Regions from separate parts of the Janthinobacterium sp. GL_088 genome, predicted to be linked through region 1. Evidence: predicted binding sites of a transcription regulator. Region 1 holds the regulator's gene; each other region holds the start of a gene.
What was found. Region 1 encodes FNR, which switches genes on or off when oxygen is low (the NO sensors DNR and NnrR bind a similar motif). Its sites were predicted from a motif close to TTGATNNNNATCAA; they were not measured.

Region 1 (7,537 bases):
GGCTTCATCACCATGGGTTCGATCTACTATCTGCTGCCACGCCTGGCGGGCCGCACGCAGATGCACAGCACGCGCCTGGTCGACGTGCACTTCTGGGTGGCCACCATCGGCATCGTGCTGTACATCGCCGCCATGTGGATCGCCGGCGTGATGCAGGGTCTGATGTGGCGCGCGGTCAATCCGGACGGCACCCTGACCTACACCTTTGTCGAGAGCGTGAAAGCGACGTATCCGTACTACGTGGTGCGCGTGGCCGGTGGCCTGCTGTACCTGTCGGGTATGTGCATCATGGGCTACAACACCTGGATGACCTTGCGCGGCAGCAAACTCCCCGTCGCCCGCATTCCGGAACTGAACGCGGCGCACGCCTGATAGGAGCATAAGCAAATGAAATTTTCACATGCATGGATTGAGAGAAACCCCTGGCTGCTGATCGCCCTGGTCACGGTAGTGATCAGCATCGGCGGCGCCGTCGAGATCGTTCCCCTGTTCTTCCAGAAGAGCACGACGGAGCCGGTCGCCGGCCTGAAGCCGTATTCGCCGCTGCGCCTGGCGGGCCGCGACATTTACGTGCGCGAAGGCTGCTACAACTGCCACTCGCAGATGGTGCGTCCGCTGCGCGCGGAAACGGAACGCTATGGCCACTATTCGGTCGCTGGCGAATTCGTCTACGACCATCCGTTCCAGTGGGGTTCCAAGCGCACGGGGCCCGACCTGGCCCGCGTGGGCGCGCGCTACAGCGACGAATGGCACCGCACGCACTTGAACAACCCGCGCGACGTGGTGCCCGAGTCGAACATGCCGTCCTACCCCTGGCTGGCGAAGACCAAGCTGGTGCCTGACGAAATCATGCCGAAGATGCGCGCCCTGAAACGCCTGGGCCAGCCGTACAGCGATGAAGAGATCGCCGCCGGCCCCGCGCAGCTGCAGGACAAGACGGAAGAAGACGCCCTGGTCGCCTATCTGCAAGGCCTCGGTACATTAATCAAAACAAGGAATTAGCATGGCAATCGAAAACCTGTTTGACAGCGCCAGCAGCGTCATGACGGTGGTTTCCTTTACGACGTTCGTGGGCATCCTGTGGTGGACGTTCAGCCGCAGCAACAGCGACTTCGACGCGGCGGCACGCCTGCCGTTCGCCGATGACGCGCTCGACTATCCGGCCGAGGCCGAGATGAACCTGGCGAAGGAGCATCACCATGGCTGACTTTACCAATGGCTTCTGGAATATCTACATCGTCGTGCTGTCCCTGCTGGGCATCATCGGCTGCGGCGTGCTGCTGTACTCGCAGTCGAAAATCAAAGTGGTCGAGGGCGCCCCTGCCGACGGCACCACGGGCCACGTCTGGGACGAGGACTTGAAGGAACTCAACACGCCGATGCCGCGCTGGTGGATGTGGTTGTTCTACATCACCATCGTCTTCGCCCTGGCCTACCTGTTCCTGTATCCAGGCCTGGGCACCTATGCCGGCAGCCTGGGCTGGAAATCGACGGGCCAGTACGAGGAAGAGCTGAAGAAGGCGGAAGCCGACTACGGTCCCCTGTTCAACAAGTACCTGAGCCAGGACTTGAAGACGGTGGCCGCCGATCCGCAGGCGCAAGCCATCGGCCAGCGTTTGTTCCTGACCTACTGCGCGCAATGCCACGGTTCGGATGCGCGCGGCAACAAGGGCTTCCCCAACCTGACGGACAAGGACTGGCTGTATGGCGGCGAACCCGACATCATCAAGACCACCATCCTGCACGGCCGCAATGGGCAGATGCCACCGATGGGCGCCGCCCTGGGCTCCGAAAAGGATGTCGAGAACGTGGCCCATTATGTGCTGAGCCTGTCCGGTTCGACCTCGGATCCCGTCAAGTCGGTGCTGGGCAAGGCCAAGTTTGGCGCCTGCATGGCCTGTCATGGTGCCGATGCCAAGGGTAACCAGATGCTCGGCGCGCCGAACCTGACGGACAAGACCTGGCTGTACGGCGGCAGCGCCGACACCATCATGGAAACCGTACGCAAGGGACGCAGCAACACCATGCCGGCCTTCAGCGATTTCCTCGGCGAATCCAAGGTACACGTGCTGTCGGCGTATGTCTGGAGCCTGTCGAATCCGCAGGCACCCGCCAAGTAAAAATGGAACCTCAAGTCATCAAGATGTATGCGGCCCGCGAGCAGATCTACCCTCGCGAGGCCAAAGGACGCTACGCTACCTGGCGATGGGTATGCGTATGGCTTACCCAGCTGGCGTTCTACGGCTTGCCGTGGTTGACCTGGAATGGCAGGCAAGCCCTGCTGTTCGATTTGACCACGCGCAAGTTCTACATTTTCGGCGTCGTGCTGTGGCCCCAGGATTTCATCTATCTGGCGGCCCTGCTGATCATCTGTGCGTATTTGTTGTTCCTCGTCACGGCCATTGCCGGGCGGGTGTGGTGCGGGTTCTCTTGCCCGCAAACGGTATACACGGAAATTTTCCTGTGGGTCGAACGCCACATCGAGGGCACGCGCAGCGCGCGCATGGCCCTCGACAAGCAGGGCCCCTCCGTGCGCAAGGCGTTCAAGAAGACGGCCAAGCACCTGACATGGGGCGCCATCGCCCTGTGGACGGGCTTTACCTTTGTCGGCTACTTCACGCCGATCAAGGAACTGGCGCAGTCGGTGACCACCCTGAACTTCGGTCCCTGGGAATGGTTCTGGGTCTTGTTCTACAGCCTGGCAACCTACGGCAACGCGGGCTGGCTGCGCGAGCAGGTGTGCAAATACATGTGCCCCTACGCGCGCTTCCAGAGCGCCATGTTCGACCAGGACACCCTGATCATCACCTATGATGCCAAGCGCGGCGAACCACGCGGCGCCATGAGCAAGAAGGCCGGCAACAACGACAAGCTGGGCGATTGCATCGACTGTACCCTGTGCGTGCAGGTGTGTCCGACCGGTATCGATATCCGCAACGGCCTGCAGTATGAATGCATCGGTTGCGCCGCTTGCGTCGATGCCTGCAACAGCGTGATGGACAAGGTTGACCGGCCACGGGGACTGGTACGCTACAGTACCGACCATGCGATGGAAAACAACTTCAATTCGAAGCAGATACGCCAGCGCGCCATGCGCCCGCGCGTCCTGATCTACACTTCCATCCTGGCCCTGATCATCATCGCCGTATGTACGTCGCTGGCCCTGCGCACGCCCCTGAAAATGGACGTGATCCGCGACCGCGGTTCGATGGGACGCGAAGTGGAAGACGGCATGATTGAAAACGTCTACCGTCTGCAGATCATGAACACGTCGGAGCAAACCCAGCATTTCAAGATCAGCGCTTCCGGCTTGCCGGGCCTGACCTTGCTGACGCGCGAAGAAGTGACCTTGCAGCCGACGGAAACGCTGGGTTGGCCGATCCGTCTGCGCGTGCCGCACGGCGTGGGAGAGAAGGGTTCGAACAAGATTGCGATCGAATTGCACTCGCTGGACGACCCGTCGCTGCATGTGCGTGAAAGCGCGGTATTCATCGTGCCACGTTAACAAGGAAAGGCGGACGGGGACCGGGTGCCCTCGCCGCCGCCACGAAGTTGCAGGAAGGCCGGTCCCCATGCGGGGACTGGCTGATTAAACAGGAGAAATATCATGTCCGACAGTCTGAAACTGCAAGCCCCCGTTGCACCGTGGTACAAGCATCGCTGGCCATGGCTGCTGATGATCGGCCCCGGCCTGTCCGTGGTCGTCGGCAGCTTCATGGGCTATATCGCGTTTACGCAGCCCGATGCGCTGGTGGTGGGCGATTATTACAAGCAGGGCAAGGCGATCAACCAGGATTTGAAGCGCGACACGATCGCCAGCGACCTGGCCATGGATACGAGCCTGTCGTATGACGTGGCGCAAGCACGCCTGACCGGTTCCGTGCACAGCTTCGGCAAGGCTTACCAGGGTCCGCTGCAGCTGCACCTGGCGCATGCGACCCTGCCGGAAAAGGATATCAAGGTGCTGGTGCAGCCCGATGCGGCCGGCAATTTTTCCGTGGCGCTGCCGATGCTCGAGCGCAGCCGCTGGCAAGTGCTGGTGGAAAACGACAAACGCGAGTGGCGCCTGTCCGGCATCTGGACCTGGCCGCTGCAACGCAGCATCGCGCTGCATGCGGACGAAGAGCTGTAAGCCTTATTTGCAGATGTCGGTTCCGGCCGTAATGGCCTTCAGCTTGGCCGGCTGCAATATCTCGATCTCGCGGTTCGACACGCGCAGCCAGCCTTCCTTCTTGAATTTGGATAGCAGGCGGCTGACGCTCTCGATGGTCAGGCCCAGGTAGTTGCCGATTTCCTCGCGCGACATGCGCAGCTGGAAATTGCTGCCCGAATAGCCGCGCGCTTCATAGCGCGACGCCAGGTTGACGATGAAGGCGGCAAACCGCTGCGTCGCCTGCATATTGCCCAGCAACAGCATCACGCTTTGCTCGCGCGTGATTTCCTGGCTCATCATGCGGTGGAAATGGCGCAGCAGGGTCGGCATATTGCCCAGCAATTGTTCCAGGCTGGAAAACGGGATTTCACACACTTCGCTGTCTTCCAGCGCCACTGCATTACAGTGGTGGCGGTCGGCGCTGATGGCATCCATGCCCAGCAGTTCGCCCGCCATCTGAAAACCCGTCACCTGCTCTTCGCCACCGGGATTGATCTGGTACGTCTTGAAGTGCCCCAGGCGGATCGCATACAGGTTCTGGAACGAGTCACCGATGCGGAACAGCGAGGCGCCGCGCACGATCTTGCGGCGGCGGCCGATGATCTGGTCCAGCCTGTCCATGTCGCCCACATCGAGGCCCATCGGCAGGCACAATTGATGCATGCTGCAGGTCGAGCATCGCGCACGCAACGCCTCCACGTTCACGGTGGGCAAGGTGGGAGTGAGTAGCGCTTCAGTCATGTCGGTACCTTTTAGAAAATGCAACAACAAGTTTACTGCATACAGCTGCATACAGGGTTGCCGTATGCCAATTTCACCGTAATTTCGGCGAATAAACGACGTCCAGCCTTTAATTATATGGCAACATCGTCAAAAGCCCGTACGGGGCGGGCAATTTGCGCGGTGGCGCTTGCCAAGCTGGTGTATTGATAGGAAAATTCCTGACAGCATTATCTGCCGCCTGTGCCGCCCGGTACTGAAAAGGAAATCATGAAGCCTCTCGGCATCAAAGCAAAAGTCGCGCTGGCCACCAGCCTGACCTCGATCGCCATGATCGCGCTGGTCACCATGATCCAGGTGCAGCACATGCGCGACGACTTCACCCGAGTACTGCTGAGCCAGCAATCGTCCCTGATCACCCGCACCGCTGCCGAGCTCGACGACAAGCTGGGCATGCTGCTGCAGATCGTCACCCTGACGGCCCGGCAACAGCCGCCGGAATTGATCGCCCGGCCCGTCCAATTGCGCGAATACTATTCGCGCCGCTCGATGCTGGTGCTGTTCGATGACGTGCTGGTGCTCGACGCGCAGGGCGCCATCGTGGCCGACATGCCGGAAGTGGCGGGGCGCGCCGGCATCAACGTTGCCGAGCGCGAGTATTTCCAGACCGTCCTGCGCACGCGCCAGCCCATGATCACCGAACCGATGCTTGGTAAATCGAGCGGCATGCCCATCGTGCAGATGGTGGCGCCCGTGCTGGCCGCCGATGGCCGGGTGGCCGGCGTGGTGATCGGCGTGCTGCGCCTGTACAAGGACAACCTGCTGGGCCGCCTGCGCTCGGAAAAGATCGGCAAGAGCGGCTATTATTTCATCCTCACGCGCGGCGCCGTGCCGCGCTATGTGCTGCACCCCGATACGAGCCGCTTGCTGCAACCGCGCAAGCCGAACGCCAACCTGACGACGACCCAGTTGCTGAAGGAAGATGGCGAAGGCAGCATGGTCAGCACCAACAGCCGGGGCATCACGGCCGTCAACAGCTTCAAGCGCCTGAAATCCGTGAACTGGCTGCTGGCCGCCTCGCTGCCCGTCGAGGATGCCTTCGAACCGTTCGATGGCGTGCTGTACCGGCTGGTGCTGTGGAGCATCCTCGCTTCGCTGCTGGCCGCTGCCGTTCTGGGCTGGGTCACCGTGCGCCTGCTGTCGCCGCTGGTGCGCCTGCGCAACACCTTGCTGGCCCTGCGCACCAGCGGCAGCCGCTTCACCCCCGTGCCGGTACGGCAGCGCGACGAGATCGGCGAACTGACGGAAGCGTTCAACGGCCTGATGAGCGAACGCGACCGCCTGCAGCAGGAACTCGAAGCGCGCGCGGCGGAGCTGGAACAGGAACGCGACCGCGCCGAAGCGGCCAACCGCGCGAAGAGCGATTTCGTGGCCAACATGAGCCATGAAATCCGCACGCCCCTCAATGCCGTGCTGGGCATGGTGTATTTGCTGGGCAATACCAGGCTCGACACGGAACAGCGCAAGTATCTGACCATGGTGCGCGTGGCGGGCCAGTCGCTGCTGGGTATCCTCAACGACGTGCTCGACTATTCGAAGATCGAGGCGCGCCGCATGGAATTGTCGCCTGTCGAATTCGACCTCGACGAAGTCATGAATACCCTGGCCACGACGATGACGATGAATGCGGGCGAAAAGGAACTGGAACTGGCCATCGCCGTCGAACCCGACGTACCGCGGCGCCTCGTCGGCGACGCTCAGCGCCTGCAGCAAATCCTCGTCAACCTCGCCGGCAACGCCATCAAGTTCACGGAGAGCGGCGAAGTGGTGGTGGCCGTCAGCCTGGCCGAGAGCAAGAGCGAGAGCAAGAGCGAGAGCGGCCGCGCCTGGCTGCGCTTCGAAGTGCGCGACACGGGCATCGGCATGACGGAACTGCAGCAACAACAGCTGTTTTCCGCGTTTTCCCAGGGCGACCAGAGCATCACGCGGCGCTTCGGCGGCACGGGCCTGGGCCTGGCCATCAGCAAGCAGCTGATCCACATGATGGGCGGCGACATCGCCGTCGCCAGCAGCGAAGGCAAGGGCAGCCGTTTCTGGTTCAGCGTGCCCTTCGAGATGCTGGCGCAACCGGCCGAAACGCGGCGCACGCCGGCGCTGGGCCAGCTGCGCCTGCTGGTGGCCGACGACAACCGCACCACGCGCGAACTGATCGTCAAGCTGATCGAGGCGTGGGGCTGGCTGGCCGACGAAGTGGACTCCGGCTTTGCCGCCATCGAACTGTACCGCGAACGCCTGGCGCAGCAGCAACCATACGACGTGGTGCTGGCCGACTGGCACATGCCCGTCATGGACGGCCTGGCCACAGCCAAGGCCATCCGCCAGGCGGCCAGCGGCCAGCGCCAGCCCATCGTGGTGATGGTCAACGCCTTCGCCCGCAACCACCTGGAGGAAATTTCCAGCGCGGCCGAGGCCGACGTTGTGCTGATGAAGCCGATCACGGGCTCCAGCCTGTTCGATGCCCTGCACCAGGCACTGATTACCAAGAACGACGGCGGCGAGCCACGCATGCTGCACCAGCCGCTGGGCACGGAACTGGCCGGCGTGCATTTCCTGCTGGTGGAAGACAATCATTTGAACCAGGCCGTGGCGCGCGGCATCCTCGAA
Region 2 (7,537 bases), 740 kb from region 1:
CTCTTCGCGTTCGCTGTCGGGCGCATCGCCGCGCCGCGTGGCCAGCGGATTGCCGGCAAACGCCATGCCGCCCAAGATTGCTGGATTGCCATTCGGCGCCGCCATGAATTCCGTGGTGGCGCGTGAAAACACCATGGGGCCGAAGATGAAATAGGATGGGTAATTGCCCTGCAGGCCGGCGATCAGCATCGGATGTGCGGCCGAGACGGGCACCTTGATTTTCAGGGGCGCGCCCTGGCGCACCACCGTCAGCGGCAATTCGCCATCTTTAGCCAGCTGCTGCACCCGGTACTGGAAGCGCACGCGGCTGTTGGCGTTCAGCTTGACCATGCCCTGGTTGTCGATGGGAAAATCGCCGATATGCGTGATGACATCCCACTCCTTGAGCGGATAGGCCGCATCCTTGCTGGCCGGCGACATCACGACGGCGCCCTCGACACCCTTGGCCAGCTTCAAATAGGTGCGCAGCGCGGAGTTTTCCAGCGTTTGCGTCACGTCGCGCATGGCCGGCTTGCCCTTGGGCGCGCCGCTGTCCTGGTCGCGCAGGAACAGCTCGATTTCCTCGTTGGGGATGATGTAGCCAATGTTTTGCGCATTGAGCATGCCGGCAAAGGCCAGGCCGATCATCTTGTCGCCGGCAATCACGGGGCCGCCGCTATTGCCCGGGTTGATGGCCGCATCGATCTGGATGCGCAGGCCGGAGACAGGAAAGTTGTAGCGCACGAATTCGATGCGCGAAACGATGCCCTTGGTGATCGACAATGACGTGCCGCCCGTCGGATAGCCATATGCCAGCACGGCATCGCGCACGTCCGGCAAGACATTGGCGCGCGGCACGGCTTTGTGGCTGGAAAAAAAACTGTCGTCGTCGATTTTCAGCAAGGCCAGGTCCATGCCGCGCGAGATGGCCAGCACGGTCGCAGGGATCTTGTCGCCGGCGCCATTGGCCTGGATCTGCACCTGACTGGCATAGCCGACCACGTGCGCATTGGTGAGGATGCGGCGGCCTTCGATGACGACGCCGGAACCCGTCACCTCTTGCGGCGCCGCCTTGCTCCACGGCTTGTACGGGTCCGGCCCGCGCAGGGTGGAAAACACCTTGACGACGGAGTTTTCCAGGGCGGAAGCACTGGCGCTGGCGGCCGTCTCGGCGGCCAGCGCACGCACCGTCATCAAGGGACCAAGGGCCAGTACCAGCAAGATACGGCCCATCAGGGTGAAGCACGGACGAGTTTTCATTGAGCTTGTTGGCAATGGAAGGGAAGTAAAATTATATATTGAATAATTGCAACTTCATTACACTTTGTCCATCTTTGCCGAATAAGCCCTCGAATCAGGCGGGCATGGGCGGCACACCCAAGGCCGGCACGGCCGTCTGCGCGCCATTCATCACCATGGCCAGGAAGGTGTAATAGCCATTGATGCCCATCAAGTCGACCACGCCGTGTTCGCCGAACAGCGCCAGCGCCCGTGCATACGTGGCGTCGCTGACCCTCTTGTTCTGCTGCAACTCGATGCAAAAGTCGTGCACGGCTTGCTCATCTTCCTTCAGGGCAGGCGGCAAGCGCCGTTCAGCAATGGCGTCCACGGCCGCTTGCGCGATGCCGTTCTGCACGGCCAGCGGCGCGTGGATGGCCCACTCGACTTGCTGGTCCCACTGGCGCGCCGTTACCAGGATCGCCAGTTCCGACAGCCGCGTGCCGATGGCGCTGCGGTAGCGCAAATATTCTCCCATGCGCTGCGCCGTTTCCATCAGCTCGGGGCTGCGGATCAGCGGCACGAAGGGGCCGTACAGCGCCCCGCGCGGACCGTCGATGATGGCTTGCGCAGCTGCGCGCTGCTGGGCGTTGAGCTGCGCCAAAGGCAGCGGCGGCAAACGGTCGATATCGCTACCGGCCATCAGGCAGTCCAGGCGACCACGTCCTGCTGCTGTTCGCCCAGGCCGGGGATGCCCAGGCGCATGCTGTCGCCTTTTTTGAGGAAACGCTGCGGCTTGCGGCCCTGGCCTACGCCCGGCGGCGTGCCCGTGGCGATGACGTCGCCCGGTTCCAGGGTCATGAATTGCGACAGGTAGCTGACGATCTGCGCCACCGTGAAGATCATGGTTTGCGTATTGCCAGTCTGCATGCGCTTGCCATTGACTTCCAGGTACAGGTCCAGATCCTGCTCATCGATGATTTCATCGCGCGTCACCAGCCACGGGCCGATGGGGCCGAAGGTGTCGCAGCCCTTGCCTTTATCCCATTGACCGCCCCGCTCCAGCTGGAACGAGCGCTCGGAGATATCGTTGACGACGCAGTAACCGGCTACGTATTTCAGGGCGTCCTCTTCGCTCACGTATTGCGCACGCGTGCCGATGATCACGCCCAGCTCCACTTCCCAATCCGTCTTTTTCGAGCCTTTTGGCAACACGACATTGTCGTCCGGGCCATTCAGGCAAGTAATGGCCTTCATGAACACGATCGGTTCGGCCGGGATCGGCATGCCGGACTCGGCCGCGTGATCCGCGTAATTGAGGCCGATGCCGATGAACTTGCCGACTTTCGCCAGCGGCACGCCGAAGCGTGGATTGCCGCGCACCAAAGGCAAGGTCTTTTCGTCGAGCTTGGCCAGCTTGCGCAGGGCCTTGTCGGACAATTGCGCACCGTCAATATCCTGGACCACGCCGGACAGGTCGCGCAGTTTGCCTTCTTCATCGATCAGGCCCGGTTTTTCCTTGCCTGGACGTCCATAACGAACGAGTTTCATAGTCTTCCTTGGAGTTGATCATTGCCGCTGTGCAGGCTGCCATTTTACCGGATGGCCCGGCACGCCTGTAGCGGTGAATGAAAAACATCGCAAGTCCCGGCAATTGCAAGGCCGCCAGCACGCCAAACGCCGCCTGATACGCCTGCGGTGGATACTGCTGCTGGCTGTTCAGGGGCCAGCAGCCGAGGATCAGGCCAAAACCCGCCTGCACCAGGAAGGCGCCCGTGAAAATGAGCAGATTGAGGCAGGTGGCCGCCCTGCCCGTCAAGCTGGCCGGCATGCTTTGCGCGACGATCGCATACTCGAGCCCTGTCACCGTGCCCAGCAAGGTAAACAGCACGGACAGCAACGGCAGGCTGAGCGCCACGTTGCATGCCATCGCCACTTGCACGGCGACAAACAGGACGATGCCGGCGCCCGCCACTTGCATGGGTTCAATCGCACGTCGCCCCGCCCACTCCGTCAGCATGCCCATGCCGATGGCGCCGAAGATGACGGCCGCCATGCCCAGGTACAACAAATACGCCACGTTGTCATCGGACATGCCGCCCACATCGGCTAGCCAGCGCCCTATCCATAAACCCTGCACGCCAAAGAACACCGTGTGCGGCAGCAGGATCAGCGCGATGGTGCGGCGAAAGGCCGGGTCACGATAGACACTCCACACGCTGACCTTGCTCATGGTTACGGCGGGCGCGGGCATGGCCGGCGACAGCAGGCGGATCAGCAAGCCGATGAACAGCGCCGCCAGCGCCAGCCCCAGGAACACGCCGCGCCAGTCCGTGTAGTGCAGGGCCAGCTTGACGGGCATGGTGGCCGTCGCCGCACCCAGGCCGCCCACGGCGATCAGGTAGCCATGCACGGAAGGCAGGCGAGCTGGCGCGATGGCGCACGAGACCGCTTTCACGGCAGCCATGAAACAGCCGCCCAGGCCCGCTCCCATCAAGGCGCGCGCCCACATCAGCTCGGCAAAGCTGTGGCCCCGGCTGAACAGCCACACGCCCAGCGCCGCCAGCGCCAGCAGCCACAGTTGCACCGTGCGGGGACCGTAGCGGTCGAGCGCCATGCCGACCGGCAGTTGCACCAGTGCAAAGGCGAGAAAAAAGGCGCTGGTCAACAGCCCCAGCTGGGCTGGCGTCAGGGCGATGGCACCCAGCAACTCGGCCGTCAGCACGGCATTCACACCGCGCAGCAGGCACGACAGATAATGCCCGAGCGCAAACGGCAGGAACACGAGGCAAAACACGGCCACGCCGGAGCGGGCAGGCGCACCGTGGCCGTACATGCTCAGGCGGCCTGTGCCAGGCGGATGATTTTATGCGGCACCTGCGGCACGGGATCATCCGTTTCAAAAAAGAATTTCTCCTGCCCAAAGGCCGGCTTCAAATCATCCATCCACGTCGCTTCCGCATCGAACTTGGCGTAAAACGGCCGGCGCACCCAGTCCGGATTGCGCGCCTGCAAAAATTGTAGGGCAAACAGTTTTTCACCGTGGATGGTGACGATACCGTCGATCACGATCTTGCCGGGAAAGGCGCTCATGGAAGGCCCGCGCACCGTGCGCGACAGGCCGGACACCATCTGGTAGGCGGCCTGGAAAATCTCGTGCGCCTTCGCCAGAGGCAACTCGAAATAACCGCGCGGCCCCGTGTCGCGCTCGACAAACATGTAATACGGAACCGCTCCCAGGCGCGTGCCCGTCTGCCACAGCTCGGCCCAGCTTGCCGGGTCTTCATTGATGTGGCGGATCAGCGGCCCCTGCATGCGCAGGGTGGCGCCCGTGGAAACGATGCGTTTCACGGCTTGCTGGGCTATGTCCTGGCGCAGCTCGACGGCATGGCTGTAATGGCCCATCACGGCCAGGTTCTTGCCCGCCTTGACGATGCGCTCGAACAGGCGCATCAGGTCATCCGCATCGCGGTCGGAGACAAAACGCTGCGGCCAATACGCCACCGCCTTGGTGCCGATACGAATGTTCTGGATGTGCTCCAGGCCCGGCGCCAGCAGAGGTTCCAGGTAGGCGGCCAGTTGCCGCGTATTCATGATCATCGGGTCGCCGCCCGTGATCAGCACGTCCGTCACTTCCGGATGCAGTTTCAGGTAGGCGGCCAGCTCATGCGACTCGCGCGCATCGAACTTCATGTCGTCCATGCCGACGAACTGGGGCCAGCGGAAGCAGAAGGTGCAATACGCGTGGCACGTCTGTCCCGCGCTGGGAAAAAACAGCACCGTTTGCGCATATTTATGCTGCAAGCCGCGCACGGGCACGTCGTTGACCTTTGGCACGTTATGCGTCATCTGGCCGGCCGGATGGGGATTCATGCCCAGGCGCAAGCCGTGCACATAGGCATCGATGGCGGCCTTGTCCCGCTGCACCAGCACAAGGTCGCGCAAGTGCGCGTACTGCTCGGGCGGCAGCATGTCGCGGTGGGGAAAGACGAGGCGGTAGATGGGGTCGTCAGGAATATTGTTCCAGTCGATCAGCTGATCGAGCACATAGGCATTGGTGCGGAACGGCAAGACGTGCGACACCACTTGCACGGCTTCGCGCTGCTCTTCCGGCAGCCATTCCCACTGCCGCGCCTGTTGTATGGTTTGCCGCGTATACGGCTTGAACTTGGGTGGAAACGGCTCGGTAATGAGTGCGGACACGGTAGGCTCCTTGCCTGGAAATAACGATAACTTGCATGAAACCAGCCCCATATCGGCCAATTCCAGCCTCTTCCTCCCATGCCACGTCACCTCGGCATGCTGTGAAAGTCATCATAGTTCTTGCTGTTTGGAACCAAATTGCTACATATCAACAAGCCGTCGATACGTTGCATGCTGCCTACAAGCAACACCTTAGTTTGTTCCATCGCAATTTGAGGAAAGCGTCGGCGACGTAAATTACGGCTTGGCAACACATCCCTCGATATCACAAGGAGCTTTCATGAAACGCTTATTCACGGGTAGCCTGCTGTGCCTGGCATTTGCCGGTGGCAACGTCAGCGCCGCCGTCGAACCAACGGAAAAAGACGCCATCGCCATGGCCGAACGGGGCGCCGCCTTCATGAAGGCGCATGGCAAGGAAGAAATGATGAAGAAAATCACGGCGAAAGACCCGGACTTCGTGCAGGGCTCGCTATACGTGGACATGCGCGACATCAAGACGGGTATCGTGCTGGCCCACCCCATCAATCCTTCCATCGTGGGTAAGGATTTGACGGATGTGCCCGACGCGAATGGCAAGAAATATCGCCGTGAAATCATTGAGCTGGCGCAAAAGCAGGGCAAGGGCTGGGTCGATTACCAGTACAAGAATCCCACCAGCGGCAAGATCGAGCCGAAGACCACGTACATCCTGCGCGTCAACGATGTAGTGCTGGAAGCGGGGATCTACAAAAAATAAGGCAGGGGCGGCGCACGCACGCCGCGCGCCGCCTGCGCCTGGAACAGCCATAGCCGGGAGTCAAGCATGCTCAATCACTTACGCATCGGACCAAAATTATTGCTGGCGCCCACCCTGGTCTTGCTGCTGCTGATACTCAGCTCGACCGGCGCCTGGTATGGCATGGTGCGGCAAAATGCCTCGCTGGAAAACATGGCGCGGGTGCGCATCACGCATTTGAAGGCGGCCGCCGACGTACTCGGCGAGGCCAGGCAGGTGCATGGCAATATGTACCAGTTGCTGTCGTGGACGAATGGCAGCTTCGCCAAGGCCCGCCTCGATGCACTTGAACAACAGATCAAGGCGCGCCACGCGGCCATCGGCACCCAGCTGACCACGCTGCGCGCCACGGCCACGGGCACCGAACGCACCCTCGTCGATGCAGCCATCGCGGCGCTGGCCGGCTATCGCAAGGCCGTGCTGGAAACCATGGAAATGGCGCAGATGGACCAGTCGATCGCCACCAATTCCATGCTCAAGGCGGAAACGCAATTCGGCCAGTTCAATACGCAGCTGGCGCAACTGTCGGCTCTGGAAACAACGCTCAGCAGCCAGGCCCATGCGACGGCCAGCGCCGAGTTTCGCACCCTGGGCTGGAGCATGCTGCTGACGGTCCTGCTGTCTATCCTCGTCTCCATCGTGGTGACCATGCTGGTGCGGCGCGCCATGCTGGTGGAAATCCGCGGTATCGCCGACGCCGTGCAAGACCTGGCGGCGGGCAAGCTGACGGCCGGCGCGCCCAAACAGGGCAATGACGAAATCGCCGCCACCTCGCGCGTGCTGGACCAGACCATTGCCCACCTGAACCAGACCTTGCGCACCATCATGGGCGCCGTGCAATCGATCGACACGGCCTCGCACGAAATTGCCACCGGCAACCTGGATTTATCGGCGCGCACGGAAATGCAGGCCAGTTCACTGGAAGAAACGTCAAGCGCCATGGAAGCGCTGACGCAAGCCGTCAATGACAACGCCGACAATGCCCAGCTGGCCTGCGAGCTGGCGGGGCAAGCCTCCACCCTGGCCGTGCAAGGGGGCGCGTCGATGCAGCAGGCGGTGACGACGATGGCGACAATACGCGCCAATTCGCGCCAGATCGTGGATATTATCGGCGTGATCGACGGCATTTCCTTCCAGACCAATATCCTCGCACTGAACGCGGCGGTGGAAGCGGCGCGCGCGGGCGAGCAAGGCCGCGGCTTTGCCGTGGTGGCGTCCGAAGTACGCACCCTGGCGCAGCGCTCGGCACAGGCGGCCAAAGAGATCAAGACCCTGATCGCCACCTCCGTCACCACCATCGATGGCGGCAGCGTGGCCGTGCAGCAAGCGGGCGACAGCATGGGTGCCATCGTGGCCTCG
Region 3 (7,537 bases), 1.6 Mb from region 1:
GTGGTGTCGTCCACGCCGATGATGCCGGCGCGCGCGCCCGCCTCGATCGCCATGTTGCACACCGTCATGCGCCCTTCCATCGACAGCGCGCGGATGGCCGAGCCGCCAAACTCGATACAGTAGCCCGTGCCGCCGGCCGTGCCGATCTTGCCGATGATGGCCAGCACGATATCTTTCGCTGTCACGCCGGCCGGCAAGGCGCCGTCGACCTGCACCAGCATGGATTTGGATTTCTTTTGCAGCAAGGTCTGCGTGGCCAGCACGTGTTCCACTTCGGACGTGCCGATGCCGTGCGCCAGCGCGCCGAACGCGCCGTGCGTGGACGTGTGCGAGTCGCCGCAGACGACCGTCATGCCGGGCAGGGTCGCGCCCTGTTCCGGGCCGATCACATGCACGATACCCTGGCGCTTGTCGTTCATGTTGAAGTAGGTCAAGCCGTAGTGCTTGGCGTTCTTGTCCAGCGTTTCCACCTGCAGGCGCGAAACGGGGTCGGCAATGCCGTCGACCCGGCTGGTGGTGGGCACGTTATGGTCGGCCACGGCCAGGTTGGCGGAAATGCGCCACGGCTGGCGGCCCGCCACGCTGAGGCCATCGAAGGCTTGCGGGCTGGTGACTTCGTGCAGCAGGTGCCGGTCGATGTACAGAATTGTCGTGCCATCATCTTCGGCCCGAACAACGTGGGATTCCCAAAGTTTGTCGTAAAGCGTCTTCATCATGATTTATGCAGCGTTGCCACAGCCTGTTTAAGTGATCAAGTGATACCAGGTCATACGGTGATCCACAAGGATTATGCCATATATTGGGGAATACAGAACCGAAACAGGCAAAAGCGTGGGATTGGCGATACAAAGTTCGGCTCATTTGTTGGATATGGGCGAAAAATTGCCGATATTGCCTTGCTGGCGGCATACCGGCCCCGTCCGCACGCAGGCCGCCGAACGAGTCACGGCGCGGTCAAAAAAATGATATTTTTTACTCAATCTTTCGTGTATTGTATTTCGACAATAATGACCGGCGCGCGCAAGCGCACGCGCCCACAACCGATGGGGAGCTGAATGAAACTGCACTTCTGGGCGCTGGCCGCCCTCACCCTGGCCAACACGCATGCGTTGGCCGCCGCGCCGGGAGAAACCTGCGTGCGGGACTTGCGCGCGATTACTCCCTTCCTGCTGGAAAATGATACGGGCGCACGCGCCCACCTGGCGCAAAAGGGCCAGGCCTACTTCGACCTGGCGCTGGCCACGGCCACCACGGCGGCGGCCAGCGCGGCCGACGACAAGGCTTGCAACGCGATCCTGGGAAACTATCTGGGCATGTGGCGCAAGAGCCATTTGTATGTGAAGCCGGGCAGCGTGCAAGAGATTGCCAAGCCGACGCCAGCCAGGCCGAACGTGGCGAGCCAGGCAGCCCCGTCGAAGGAGCCGGCGCTGCAAATCTTGTCTGACGCGACGGTGCTGCTGAGCCTGCCCAGCTTTCACGACCCCTACCGCGCCGCCGTGGCCGCCCTGCTCGATACGCATCGCGCGGTACTGGCGGCGCGTCCCAACTGGATCATCGACGTGCGCCGCAACGCCGGCGGCAGCGACAGCACGTATGCGCCGCTGCTGCAATGGATCAGCTCAGACGAGATGGTCAGCGTGGGCGCCGAATGGCTGTCCACGCCGGCCAATATCGCGAGCCAGGAAAAAATCTGCGCGCTGGTGGCACCCGGCGACCAGGACTGCATCGACTTTGCGACCCAGGCCGTGAAACAGATGCGCACGGTCAAGCCGGGCGACTACGTGCCACAGGAAAATGACGAACTCATCAGCTATGCCCGCGTGAGCGCGCAGGAGCCGCGCCGGCCCGCACGCGTGGCCGTGCTGATGGACAGCGAGTGCGCCAGTTCCTGCGAGGAATTCCTGCTGGCGGCGCGGCAAAGTTTTCATGTCAAATTGATCGGCCGCAACAGCGAAGGCGCGCTCGACTATTCCAACCTGCGCCTGCACGCCCTGCCTTCCGGCGTGCGCGAGTTGCAATACGCGACCTCGCGCTCGGCCCGGCTGCCGCATCTGCAAGTGGACCTGGGCGGCATCATGCCCGACATCTACCTGCCGCCGCCGAAGGACGAAGCGGGGCGCGCCCAGGAAATCGTGCGCGTGCAGCGCTGGCTGGAAGGCGGCACGCTACGCCCTAACAACATTTGACACCGCTGGCGCCATAAAAAAAGCCCGCCATACCTGGCGGGCTTTCCAAAGAATACAGCGACACTTACGTCAGGCAGCTAAACGCACGCTACCTCGACAACCATCCATCAGGAACGACAGGCCGACTACCAGCACCAGTTCGCCTTCAGCCGAGCGGGCCGTGCCCGTGATGCCTTCCACGGTGATGGCCGTCATCGGCTTGATCACGAGGTCGGCCGTGCCATCGACGGCTTCCACGGCAAGGATGTACGGCTGTGGCGCAGCGACAACGATGCCGACGCGCTCGCTGCACGATTCGTAGCCCAGCGAGCCGGCCAGCGAGCGCACGGGCAATGGACGTCCCTGGTCTTTCAGCACGGGCGCGCCGCCCACTTCCATGAAAGTTTCCGGCAATTCGACGACGCGCTGCACCACCGCCATCGGCAGCGCCAGCGCGGCGCCCGAGGTCGACACAAGCATGGTCGGCACGATCGACAGTTCGATCGGCAGGCGGATGGCGAACTTGGTGCCCTTGCCCAGCGCCGATTCAATGTGGATGGCGCCGCGGTTTTTCTCCACGGCCGTTTTCACCACGTCCATGCCCACGCCACGGCCGGAAACGCTGGACGCGACTTCCTTGGTCGAGAAGCCCGGCAGGAACACCAGTTGGAAGCATTCGTCGTTGCTCAATTGCGCGTTTTCGCTGATCAATCCCTTTTGCTGGGCCTTGCTGCGCAGGAAGGCCGGGTCCATGCCCTTGCCATCATCCTGCAGCACGATCATGACACTGTTGGCTTCCTGCCAGGCTTTCAGCGAAATATACGATTTGGCGGGCTTGCCGGCAGCCAGGCGCGCTTCCGGCGATTCGACGCCATGGTCGAGCGAGTTGCGCAGCATGTGCACGAGCGGATCGTACAGGCTGTCGACCACCACGCGGTCGACTTCCGTTTCCGCGCCTTCGATGGTCAGTTCGACATCCTTGCCCAGATCCTTGGCCAGCTCGCGCACCAGGCGCGGGAATTTCTGGAACAGGCGGCCGACAGGCTGCATGCGCGTGGCCAGGGTGGCCCGCTGCAGTTCCGTCGAGTAACGCGAAGCGCGTTCCAGGGTTTCCGCCAGGGTCGCCATCAAGGTGGCGGCCTGGCCTTCGAATTTGAATTGCAGCAAGCGCTCGAGCAGCACGGCAGCCTGGTTGGCGGCCTGCACGGATTCGCCGGCCACTTCCAGCAAGGCGTCGAGCTTGACGGCGTCGACGCGGATGCTGTCTTCCTTGACGGGCGCGGCATGGCGCACTTCCGGACGCTCTTCGCGGCGTTCGGCGCCATCCCAGGCCTTGGCGACCGGTTTGGCGGCAGCAGCGGCAGCAGCAGGCGCGGCGACCACGGCGGCAGGCGCAGCGGCGACGACGGACACCGGCGCTGCTGCGACGCGATTACCCTCGGGCACGACGGCGTTATACATGCCTTCCCAGTCCAGGCCATCGGCGCTGGCAGTGGCAACGGCGGCGGCAGGCGCGGCCACGACGACTTCGACAACCTCGGCAACGGCAACTTCCGCCACCAAGGCGGCGGCCGGCGCAGGCGCGTCCATGCCCTTGCCTTCGATGGCGTTCGTCAGGATGTGTTCCAGCTCTTCTGGCATGGCCGGCAAGCTTTCCGGCGCGGCGCCATTCGCCAGCTCCGTCAGCTGGTCGGCCACGAATCCGGACGCTTGCAGCGCCGCCTCGATGGCGATCGGCGTCACGGGCGCGGCACCAGTGCGCAAGGCGTCGAACAGGTTTTCCGTCAGATGGCAGGCTGCCACCAGCGCGGGCAAGCCCATGAAGCCGGCGCCACCCTTGATGGTGTGGAAGGAACGAAACACGGCATTCAGTGTTTCCTTGTTGTCAGGATCACGCTCGAGGCGTAATAAGTGCTCTTCAACATTAACCGCAAGATCCATCGCCTCAACGACGAAATCCTTGAGCATATCGTCCATTAGAATCCCAAATCCGCAAGAAGGTCGTCTACATTATCCTGGTCCAGCGCCACCGACGGCACGGACGGGCCCTGCATCAGCGGCGCGTCCTGCTTCTGTGCGAGTTTCTCGCGCACTTCGGCCGGCGCGTTGTCGCGCAGCAGCTGAGCCAGCTCGTGCTCCACCGTCTTGGTGATGTTGACCACTTTTTTGATCAGCTGGCCCGTGATGTCCTGGAAGTCCTGGGCCATCATGATTTCCAGCAAGCGTGCTTTTTCCGCTTCCGTCGCTTCGGCAACGGCTTGCGCGAACTGGCGCGAATCGCCGGCCAGAGCCTTGAATTCTTCCAGGCTCAGCTTGCCGTCGAACAAGGCTGTCCAGCGGCCGTCCATGTCCTTGGCTTTCTTCGACAACACGTCTTGCGCCGGCATGCCTTCGTCGAGCGTATTCAGTACCTTGTTGGCGGCCTGCTCCGTCAGGGTGGCGACATATTCGAGGCGGTCCTGGGCATCGACGATCTGTGACGACGCTTCCGTCAACGCTTTGTCGTAGCCCAGTTCGCGCAGCGAATCGTGCAGCAGGCGCACGATGCCGCCCAGGCGCTCGAACATCGGCTTGTCGGACTGGTCGACAGGATCTGCCGCCTCGCCATGCGCGTCGGCGCTGGCCACGGCGGCCGCTTGCGCAGCGGCTGGCGCGGCAGCCACCGGCGCCGCTGCGGCTGCCGGGACGGCGGCGCTGGCCGACACGGAGTCGAACAGCGCGTCAAAATCATCATCCGCGATCACGGCAGGAGCGGGCGCGGCGGCGGGTGCCGGCGTGGCTGCGGCCGCGCTTTGCGCGGATACTTCATCGAATAATGCATCGAAATCATCAGCGGCGTTGGTCATATCCCTGCTTCTCCATAATTTGTCAAAATTCCGCCTGAACTGTGCGTTTTACAGACTGATACCCACAATTTCTCGATTAAGATGATTTGAGGCAATACCGCTGCGATGGTGCGAGTGTAGCAGGGCGCCGCCCTGTTGGTAAATCTCAAAACGCGCTTCCTGGTGCAAAGCGGGTCCACAAGAGCTTTTCCGCCAGGAAATAAGTGTTCCTGCTGTTGTATTTTGAAATACTACCATTGGCGTGCGTGCAAGACCACGCGCGACATGACAAATCCTGCCTCCGGGCGCCTGCGCAACAGCCTCGCACGGCCATCGTTGCAGCTAAACACGATCTTTCTGCCAATGTTGTCTATACTGAAGGTGCAGTAGTATTGATAATTATCAAGTCTTTACATGAATACAATGCTGCCGCCACGTCTACAATAAGAGGCGTTGCGCGCGCTGAGTCACTGCCAAAGGACCTGCCATGTATAAGAAAATTCTGATCGCCACGGACGGCTCCACCGTCTCCAACTTGACGGCCTGTGCCGGCGTTGCCTTTGCCGAACAGATGCACGCCGACATCCTTGCCGTGTACGTGGCGCCCGAGTACCAGTACCCGGTGTACATCGAAATCATTCCACCGAGCTATCCCAGCGAAGAGGAATACCGCATCGCCATGCGCAAGGCGGGCGCCGACCACTGGCAGCCCATCCTCGACGCGGCCGCCAAGCGGGGTCTGCAGGCGACGGGCTTGACGGCCTTTTCCGACAGCCCTGCCCTGAAAATCGTGGAAGTGGCGCAATTGCAGCAATGCGACCTGATCTTCATGGGCTCGCACGGCCGCAGCGGCTGGGGGCAGTTACTGCTGGGCAGCGTGACCAACAAGGTGCTGTCGCACTCGAAACTGCCCGTGCTCGTGCACAGGCTGATCAAGGAACCCCCGGCAAAATAAGGGGTCACATGGCCACGAAGGCCGCCGTTGCCGGCGCACCAAGAAAAAGGCAAACGTGCGGCCACTTCAGTTAAAATGACAACATTTCTCGTTTCTTAACATTTGATTGTCCGGTGACGGACAGAGCAGATTACACGCCACCAGATTGCCCGCCTATGATACGTATTGTGATTGCCGACGACCACACCATCATGCGTGAAGGATTAAAGCGCATCCTTGACGGCGCGCCGGATATCGACATCGTGGGTGAAGCCATCGACGGTTTTGAAGTCCTCAACCATGTGCGCCAGGGCGGCTTCGACCTGTTGCTGCTCGACCTGTCGATGCCGGGCCGCAGCGGCGTCGACCTGATCCGGCAAATCCGCAGCGAGGCGCCCAAGCTGTCCATCCTGATCCTCACCATGCACGAGGAAGAACAATATGCGGTGCGCGCCATCCGCGCCGGCGCGCAAGGCTATCTGACCAAGGAAAGCGCGGGCACCCAGCTCGTGGGCGCCATCCACAAGGTGGCGTCGGGCCGTCCCTATATCAGCGCCGAGGTGGCGGAGCAACTCGTGCTCAACATCATGATGCCGAATGAAAGCTTGCTGCACAAACAGTTGTCGGACCGCGAATTCGAAGTCTTTTCCCTGCTGGTGGCAGGCAAGTCGATCACGGAAATTGCCAACAACCTGCACCTGAGCGTCAAAACGGTGAGTACGCACAAGACGCGCATCATGCAAAAAATGGGTATGAGTTCGCTGTCGGAAATGGTCCAGTATGCCGTCGCGCACCGCCTGCTTTCCCCCTTCAAGACCTAAGTCCGGCGGCGCGCGCCCGCGCGTCGACTGTAGGAACAATCCTACTACATCTACCACAGCTCCTACTGCCATATTCAGCCACTGCTGATATTAATTGCATACGGTTGTTGGCATACTGAAACCAGTAATCAAGTTGCTGGGAAGTTATTTCATCACACAGCAAGTCTTCAGCGAATTGAGCATTACCTGCCTGAACGCGCGCCGCCGGCCCTTGCCCGCCCGCCGTCCCGCGCACCCCGTTATTCAACTCTGAACTACCTGTCACCAGGAGATGAACATGCTGTCCACGCAAAAGCCCGATACCCGCGCCGCCTCACCATCGCTGGCCCCCTCCTCTCCGATGGAAGCGGGGCGCCAGCGCCAGGGCCGGCTCTGGTCGAACCTGAAGGAGGTGTGCGACCTGCTGCATATCTCCAGCGCCTGCACCATCGCCGCCGACGAACTGCTGTTCCAGCACGTGCAATTCAAGACGGGCCAGCGCGTGCACACGATCGGCCAGCCGTTCGACACCCTGTACATCGTCAATTCAGGCTTCCTGAAAACCGTGCTCATCGATGAATTCGGCAATGAGCAGGTGCTCAGCTTTCCCATGAAGGGCGACATGCTGGGCGTCGACGGCATCCACTCGCGCCATTACTCCTCGGAAGCGGTGGCCCTGTCCGACTGCGACCTGATCCTGCTGCCGTTCAAGAAGCTGACGGCGCTGGGCAGAGTCCACCTGGAACTGGAAAACGTCATGTACGGCGTGATGAGCCGCGAACTGGTGCGCGAGCAAGCCATGATCGGCATGCT
Region 4 (7,537 bases), 3.2 Mb from region 1:
GATGGTGAACCGGCCTGGACGCCCGCGCGAACAGATGGGCGAGGACATCGCGGCAGGCCTGGCCGACATGGAATCTTATGGCCAGGCTGTGCTGGCCAATCCCGATTTCGTCGAGCGGTTAACGACGAATGCGCCGTTCAACGAAGCGGACCGCGCCACCTTCTTTGGCGGCACGGCTCGCGGCTACACGGATTACCCGGCGCTGGATCTGACTCAAGCGGCCTGATCCATTCATTGAAACAAGACAGCGCGCCACTTGCAGGCATCAGGAATCTGGCACAGGGCAATCGTGTTGAGCTAGTTCTTTCCCAGAGGCTATGATGGACGCGCTGCCTCCAAGGCGGCGGCGGGGCTGCTGACGGCCCCGAAATCGATTACACTGAATTTGCTTTTTAGAAATTGATTACTCTGGACCAGCCTCGGTGAGCACGTCGTACTCGCTCAACCCAGCCAGTGTTTGGGTAGGCCCTGGCTCGTCCGTTGACCTCCCCTATAAAGAAAGAGTCCAATGAAAAAGCTGACCACCGCCTTTGGCGCGCCTGTTGTCGATAACCAGAACATCCAGACGGCCGGGCCACGCGGCCCCGCCCTGCTGCAAGATGTGTGGTTCCTGGAAAAACTGGCCCACTTCGACCGCGAAGTCATTCCCGAGCGCCGCATGCATGCCAAGGGTTCCGGCGCGCACGGCACGTTTACCGTCACGCACGACATCACGCGCTACACGCGGGCGAAGATATTTGGTGCGGTCGGCAAGTCCACTCCCATGTTTGCGCGCTTTTCCACGGTGGCCGGCGAACGGGGCGCGGCGGACGCGGAACGCGATATCCGCGGCTTCGCCTTGAAGTTTTATACGGAAGAAGGCAACTGGGACCTGGTCGGCAACAATACGCCCGTGTTTTTCATGCGCGACCCCTTGAAATTCCCTGATTTGAATCACGCCATCAAGCGCGACCCGCGTACGGGCTTGCGCAGCGCCAACAGCAACTGGGATTTCTGGACCTCGCTGCCGGAAGCCCTGCACCAGGTAACGGTGGTGATGAGCGACCGGGGCTTGCCGCGCAGCTTCCGCCACATGCACGGTTTCGGCAGCCATACCTTCAGCTTCCTGAATGCGCAAAACGAGCGTTTCTGGGTCAAGTTCACTTTTAAAACCCAGCAAGGCATCCAAAACCTAACGGACCAGGAAGCCGAGGAACTGGTCGGCAAGGACCGCGAAAGTTCGCACCGCGACTTGTATGAAAGCATCGAAAACAAGGATTTCCCCCGCTGGACCCTGTATGTGCAGATCATGCCGGAAAAAGAGGCAGGCACGTATCACCTGAACCCGTTCGACCTGTCGAAAGTGTGGCCGCACGGCGACTACCCGCTGATCGAAGTGGGCGTGCTGGAACTGAACCGCAATGCCGACAACCACTTCGCGGAAGTGGAACAGGCCGCCTTCAATCCGGCCAACGTGGTGCCCGGCATCAGCTTTTCGCCAGACAAGATGCTGCAAGGCCGGCTGTTTTCGTATGGCGACGCGCAGCGCTACCGCCTCGGCGTCAACCACAGCCATATTCCCGTCAATGCGCCGAAGTGCCCGTTCCACAGCTACCACCGCGACGGCCAGATGCGGGTCGACGGCAACCAGGGCGGAACCTTGGGCTATGAACCGAACAGTGAGCAGGAATGGGCCGAACAGCCCGATTTCCGCGAGCCGCCGCTCAGCATCGAGGGTGCGGCCGATCACTGGAACCACCGCGTCGACGAAGATTACTATTCGCAGCCGCGCGCCCTGTTCCAACTGATGACCCCGGCGCAGCAGCAAGCCTTGTTCGACAACACGGCGCGCGCCATCTCGGGCGCGTCGGAGCAAGTCAAGCAACGCCACATCGGCAACTGCACCCTGTGCGACCCCGCCTATGGCGCGGGCGTGGCCGAAGCGATCGGCCGCCTGAGAAAATAAGGCAGGCTACAGGATTGCATGGAAGGCCTGGCAACAGGTCTTCCATCGCAACGCAACGCTCCGCCGCGGCAAGGTGTCCAGGCCCGCTTGCTGTCTACCAGCGCTGAATATCGATCTGGCCCGTGATGCTCGTTTCCACCGGATAACCTTCGACCTGCGAAGGCACGCGCCGCTTGACGGACGAGTCGCGCAGGTACACGACGAGCGCTTCCTTGCCCACGGTCGTTTGCCCCACGCTGACGCCTTCCACGCCATCGATGGCCATCAGCGCCCGCTCGTTGCGGCGCTTTGCCGCTTCCAGGCGGCCCTGGGGCGCGGCAGGGGCGTACTGTCCCATGCCCTGTCCAGGGGTCTCATCCGGCAAATACGGCATGGCGGCGTCCTCGAAGACGGCATATGGCGATTGTGCGAATTTACTGTTTGACATGACAGACCCTCCTGATGCTTTCCATGATACACCCGCCCATCCGGCGTTGCAGCACGCTTCGCCAGCCCGAACCAGGCGTGGCGGCGTCCCTTGTCCAAGATCATCATCGTGCAAAAAACCGTGTTATGCAAGGCGCCTCGCCTGGTCTTGAAAGCGTGCTCAGGTGTACAAATTGATGTCGAGCGCCACCACCACGCGCCGCATCTGGTTGGCAAAGGTGATGTTATTACCGCCCGCAAACAGCAGACCGACGGGATTGCGCTGCTGGTTCCAGGTCCAGATGGACGAGCCGGAGTCGCCTCCCGCGCTGAACGCCCCGCTCACGCCCGTGATGGCGATCTGGTCCTGGAACAGCGCGATCCTGCCGCCGCCGTAATTGACGTTGATGGTGGCGCCCAGGCCCGTGATGCGGCCCTGCGTCAACTGCGTCGTGCGGCCGGACTTGCCAACCATCATGCCCAGCGCGGGCGCCACCAGCGCATTGCTGATGCGGAAGTAGGCGGGCACGCCGCCACTCAGGTAGACCAGTTCGGGGCGCACCCTGTCTGGCCAGGCCCAGCCGGTGGCGCAATCGACAAAATTGACGCCGCCGCTGAAATTGATGGGCACGAAGCGCTCAAGCACGGCCACCTGGTCTTGCGGGCAGCGGCCGCCGTCGATGGGGCCAGGCTGCACGATGCAGTCGTTGAACACGCCGCCATTGGAATTGGCCAGCACGTGGTTATTGCTAAGTATCATCAAGCGGCTGTTGCGCGGCGCGCTGCGCCCCACGGCCAGGCAGCCGATGGTGCCGGCCGTGATGCGGAAATGCCCGACGGACACGCCGCCTGGCGCCGGACGCAGGCGGAAACGGTGCGGTTGCGCATCGATCACGCCCGTGACGACGATGTTGACGGGCACGCTGTCGCTGGCCACGGCGCGCACGCCCATGGCTCCCACGATGGCGGCCTTGGCGCGGTCGACGGAAGTGGGCTCGGCCACGTACAGGGTCAGGGCCGGCAAGCCTGGCTCGCCGGACGAGCTGTCGCTGGCGCCCTCGCCCAGGCCGATGGACACACCCTGGATATTGCCGCCGTCGCTGAAGGCGTCGGCCGCGCGCACGCCGCCCGCCTGGGAAATGCTTTGCCGCATGCCGTCTTCGATGCTGCGCTTGATTTCCAGCAATTCCATACTGACGCCGCTCAGGGCGTCGGGCACCTCCGCGACGGACGCGCTCTCGATCATATTGTCGTCTTCGCCCGGGACGGAAAATTGGCCGACGGCCTCTTCATCGTCCGCGCTTTGCCCCCTGCCGCTGCTACCGGGCGGGGCGCTGAAACCATTCTCGTTGCCTATCATCATGTTCTCCTCGTGGGTCGCCGCAAGCCACCAGTGTGGACGGGCCGCGCGGGCCGGTATTGATCTGGATTGAACCGCGCCCACGCATGGCGACCCGGCCCCCATGGCGGCAACGAGTGCAAAAATAGTTCCCTCGCCAAGGTTGAGCGAGATCAGGCGTGCGGGCAGAGGCGCCGCCGTATACTTGGCCGACAGGCTGGCACTGGGCCTGCTCCACGGCAGCAACGGTATGGATGGGGAAACAATGACGAGCCCTGATATGACACGCCACGACGACGCGCCCGCGGGCGAGCAGGCAGGCCAGCATGCGGATTTTGTGCACGGCATGGCGGCCTGGGCGGCAAAGCACCGCATCAGCCCCTGGCGCGGCAGTTTTGCCGACTTCATCGAGCAAATCCTGCCCGGCCGCGCCGCCCTGCTGACGCGCAGCGCGCACCAGTACCTGTGGGACATGATGCGCTGGAATGGCCAGACGGATGACAACGGGCGCTTCCGCTGCCACCTGTTCGACGACGAGCTGTTCGGCATCGACGAGGCGATCGACCGGGTCGCCGCCTACTTCAAGGCTGCCGCCGCCGGCTCGGAAGTGGGCCGGCGCATGTTGCTGTTGCTGGGCCCGCCATCGGGCGGCAAGTCGACCATGGTGATCCTGCTCAAGCGAGGGCTGGAAGAATACAGCCATAGCAGCGAAGGCGCGCTGTACGGCATCGCCGGCTGTCCCGTGCACGAATCGCCGCTGCATCTGGTGCCGCACAGCATGCGCGCCGACTTTCGCGCCAGCTATGACGCCGAGCTGCAGGGCGAACTGTGCCCCCATTGCCGCGCCCGCCTGGAAGAACAGTACGGTGGCGACTTCCTGCGCATGCCCGTCGAGCGCATCCACCTGTCGGAAGCGGGCCGTTGCGGCATCGGCACGTATGCGCCGCACGATCCCACCACGGCCGACCTGGCCGACCTGGTCGGCTCCGTCGACCTGTCGAAAGTGGCGCAATACGGCGACGAGGGCGATCCGCGCGCCTGGTCGTGGTCCGGCGCCGTGTATGCGGCCAGCCGCGGCATGCTGGAAATGATCGAAATCCTCAAGGTGAAGCGGGAATTCCTCTATTTACTCCTCACCCTGACACAGGAAAAGAATGTCAAGGTGTCGCGTTTCCCCCTGATTTACCTCGATGAAACCATCCTCGCCCACACGAATCTGGCCGAATTTCGCAAATTTCTGCAAGAAAGCGAAAACGAGGCCTTGCTCGACCGCATGGTCATCGTGCAAGTGCCCTATACGCTCAACTACCGCGAGGAGGCGCGCATTTACCGCAAGTTGATCCTGGCTGCCGCCCCCGCCTTCCGCGACGTGCACCTCGATCCCCACGTGCTGCATGCGGCGGCCGTGTTTGCCATCCTCAGCCGCTTGCCAGAGGGCGACGACAAGGAAGCCGACCTGGTCAAGAAACTGCGCATCTACGCCAACGAAGATGTGGACGACTTGCAGCCGGCCGACATCCGCCGCATGCGCGAGCGCGACAAATCGCCCGACGAGGGCCTGTCGGGCGTGTCGCCCCGTTTCGTCATCAATGCCCTGTCGCACGCCATCATTTCCGCACAGCGCAACAGCCTGTCCACCATGGACGTGCTGCTGGCCCTGAAGGACGGCATCGAGAACGATGCGCGCATCGAACCGCGGCGCAAGCGCAAGTGGGTCGATTACCTGGTGCTCACGCGCAAGGATTTCTATAACCGCTGGGTCAAGGCCGACGTGCACAAGGCCCTGTTCGTGTCGTTCGAGCAAGAAGCTCAAGACTTGCTGAACAAATACCTCGATGAAGTCGAAGCCATGCTCGACAACCGTCAGATCCGCGATCCCATCACCAGCGAAGAACGCCGTCCCGATGAGCGCTTCCTGCGCGCCGTGGAAGAAAAAATCCACATCAGCGACTCGGGCAAGCAATCGTTCCGGCAAGAAGTGGTACGCAAGGCCATGAGCGCCTTCAAACGGGGCGAGGCGTTTGGCCTGGGCAGCCATGCGCAACTGCACGACGCCATCCAGCAATATCTGTTCGAGCAGCGGCGCGACGTGCTGCGCCTCGTCGGCTCGGCCAAGCGCCCCGACGACGACGTGCGGGCGAGAATCTCCGCCGTCGAGCAGCGCCTGGTCGACGAATATGGCTATGACGCCCACAGCGCGCGTGAAGCGCTCAATTACGTGACCACCTTGCTGGCGCAGGAATAGCCATGGCCGTCGCGACCTCGCCCGCTTCCGCCGCGCCAGCCCTGGCCCGGCCGTGGTACGCGCTGTTCTCGCGCGGCGCGCGCGACTGGCTGCGCCACAACCAGAAAGTGCGCGAAGCCGTGCAGGCGCACTTGCCCGACCTGGTCGCCACGCCTGACCTGATCGGCGGGCCGCAGCAGCGCACGGTGCAAGTGCCCATGCGCCTGCTCGAACATGCGCATTTCCGCCTGGCGCCCGCGCGCAACAGCGTGGGCGCGGGCCAGGGAGACGGCCAGCCTGGCGATATCCTGCGCCCGGCCCGGCCCGCCGCCACGGGCGGGGCAGGAACGCAAGGCGAAGGCGGCGATGGCGAGGGGGCCGTGCGTCTGCTGCTCGAGTTTCCCATCGACGACATACTCGACTGGCTGTGGGACGCCTTCGAATTGCCGCACCTCAAACCCCGCCACCTGGGCGCCATCGACGACGTGCGGCTCGTGCGTAGCGGCCTGGACCGGCATGGCGCCCGTTCCCGGCTGGACCGGCGGCGCACGGTCAAGGAAGCGATCAAGCGACGCGCCTTGCAAGCGCAGCCCGTGCCCTTCACCAATGATGACTTGCGTTACCGCCAGGTGCTGCCACAGCCCCGGCCCAGCACGAACGCCGTCGTGTTTTTCGTGCTGGACGTGTCGGCCAGCATGGCGCAGGCCGAGCGCAGGCTGGCCAAATCCTTCTTTTTCTTTGCCTTGCAAGGCTTGCGCCGCAGGTATGCGCGCGTGGAAACGCGCTTTATCGCCCATACGACACGGGCCTGGGAATTTTCCGAAGCCGAGTTCTTCCTGGTCAATGGCATGGGCGGCACCATGGCTTCCACCGCCTTTCGCCTGAGCCGCGAACTGCTGCAGCAACACTACGCGCCGGGCCGCTACAACGCCTACCTGTTTTATGCCTCCGATGGCGAGAATTTCAGCGAAGACCGGGGAGCTGCCAGCCAGGCCCTGGGCGAACTGGCCGCCTTGCTCAACTATATGGGCTATGTGGAAACCATCCCCGGCGTGCCGCGCAGCCTGGAAACGGAAATGCACAGCTTGTTCGCCGAGCTGGAACGGCGCGGCTTGCCCTTGCACAGCAGCATCCTCAGCAGGACTGACGACGTGTGGGAAGCCATCCGCACCTTTTTCCGGCACGAGGCGGCCGATACGGAAGAAGTCCCATGACGCTGGCTGACACAGCCGGCCTGGACGGTTACGCGGCCCGCATCGAAGCGCTGGCGCGGGAACTGGGGCTGGAGTTCGCCCCCGTCGAGTTCGAACTGGTGCCGGACAGTTTCATGGCCGAGATCGCCATCTATGGCTTGCCAGTGCGCATGCGCCACTGGTCGTTCGGCGTGCGCTATATCCACCAGCTCGTGCATCAAAAGATGGGCAACTCGCATATGTTCGAAGTCATGTTTCCCGGCGATCCTTGCCATGCCTACATGGCCGAACACAATTCCGTTGCCGAAAACACCCTCGTCACAGCGCACGTGCTGGGCCACGCCGACTTTGCCAGCCGCAATGCGCTGTTCCTGCGTTTCGGCGCCATGGCGGGCCAGCGCATCCTGGAACAGAGCGCGGCGCGGGCGCAA

Region 2: AC3IQ7_RS26830 (KamA family radical SAM protein) is a predicted target of FNR. The motif match lies at 5,539-5,552, and genes of this name have one in related genera.
Region 3: AC3IQ7_RS22905 (universal stress protein) is a predicted target of FNR. The motif match lies at 5,383-5,396, and genes of this name have one in related genera.
Region 4: AC3IQ7_RS15740 (serine protein kinase) is a predicted target of FNR. The motif match lies at 3,770-3,783, and genes of this name have one in related genera.

The regions. Positions count from the first base shown of each region.
Region 1 is NZ_CM174453.1:277,619-285,155, forward strand. It holds gene ccoN (cytochrome-c oxidase, cbb3-type subunit I) at 1-372, shown strand, start outside; gene ccoO (cytochrome-c oxidase, cbb3-type subunit II) at 388-1,002, shown strand; gene AC3IQ7_RS01170 (cbb3-type cytochrome oxidase subunit 3) at 1,004-1,207, shown strand; gene ccoP (cytochrome-c oxidase, cbb3-type subunit III) at 1,200-2,120, shown strand; gene ccoG (cytochrome c oxidase accessory protein CcoG) at 2,123-3,505, shown strand; gene AC3IQ7_RS01185 (FixH family protein) at 3,608-4,132, shown strand; gene fnr (fumarate/nitrate reduction transcriptional regulator Fnr) at 4,136-4,894, opposite strand; gene AC3IQ7_RS01195 (hybrid sensor histidine kinase/response regulator) at 5,144-7,537, shown strand, end outside.
Region 2 is NZ_CM174453.1:6,004,898-6,012,434, forward strand. It holds gene AC3IQ7_RS26810 (S1C family serine protease) at 1-1,239, opposite strand, end outside; gene AC3IQ7_RS26815 (carboxymuconolactone decarboxylase family protein) at 1,334-1,900, opposite strand; gene AC3IQ7_RS26820 (fumarylacetoacetate hydrolase family protein) at 1,900-2,748, opposite strand; gene AC3IQ7_RS26825 (MFS transporter) at 2,693-4,033, opposite strand; gene AC3IQ7_RS26830 (KamA family radical SAM protein) at 4,036-5,400, opposite strand; gene AC3IQ7_RS26835 (cache domain-containing protein) at 5,681-6,139, shown strand; gene AC3IQ7_RS26840 (methyl-accepting chemotaxis protein) at 6,206-7,537, shown strand, end outside.
Region 3 is NZ_CM174453.1:5,136,265-5,143,801, forward strand. It holds gene leuC (3-isopropylmalate dehydratase large subunit) at 1-716, opposite strand, end outside; gene AC3IQ7_RS22890 (S41 family peptidase) at 1,056-2,186, shown strand; gene AC3IQ7_RS22895 (chemotaxis protein CheA) at 2,256-4,142, opposite strand; gene AC3IQ7_RS22900 (protein phosphatase CheZ) at 4,142-5,011, opposite strand; gene AC3IQ7_RS22905 (universal stress protein) at 5,478-5,945, shown strand; gene AC3IQ7_RS22910 (response regulator) at 6,101-6,745, shown strand; gene AC3IQ7_RS22915 (Crp/Fnr family transcriptional regulator) at 7,086-7,537, shown strand, end outside.
Region 4 is NZ_CM174453.1:3,497,140-3,504,676, reverse strand. It holds gene AC3IQ7_RS15760 (alkene reductase) at 1-226, shown strand, start outside; gene AC3IQ7_RS15755 (catalase) at 509-1,945, shown strand; gene AC3IQ7_RS15750 (hypothetical protein) at 2,040-2,372, opposite strand; gene AC3IQ7_RS15745 (chymotrypsin family serine protease) at 2,532-3,713, opposite strand; gene AC3IQ7_RS15740 (serine protein kinase) at 3,970-5,934, shown strand; gene AC3IQ7_RS15735 (DUF444 family protein) at 5,937-7,127, shown strand; gene AC3IQ7_RS15730 (SpoVR family protein) at 7,124-7,537, shown strand, end outside.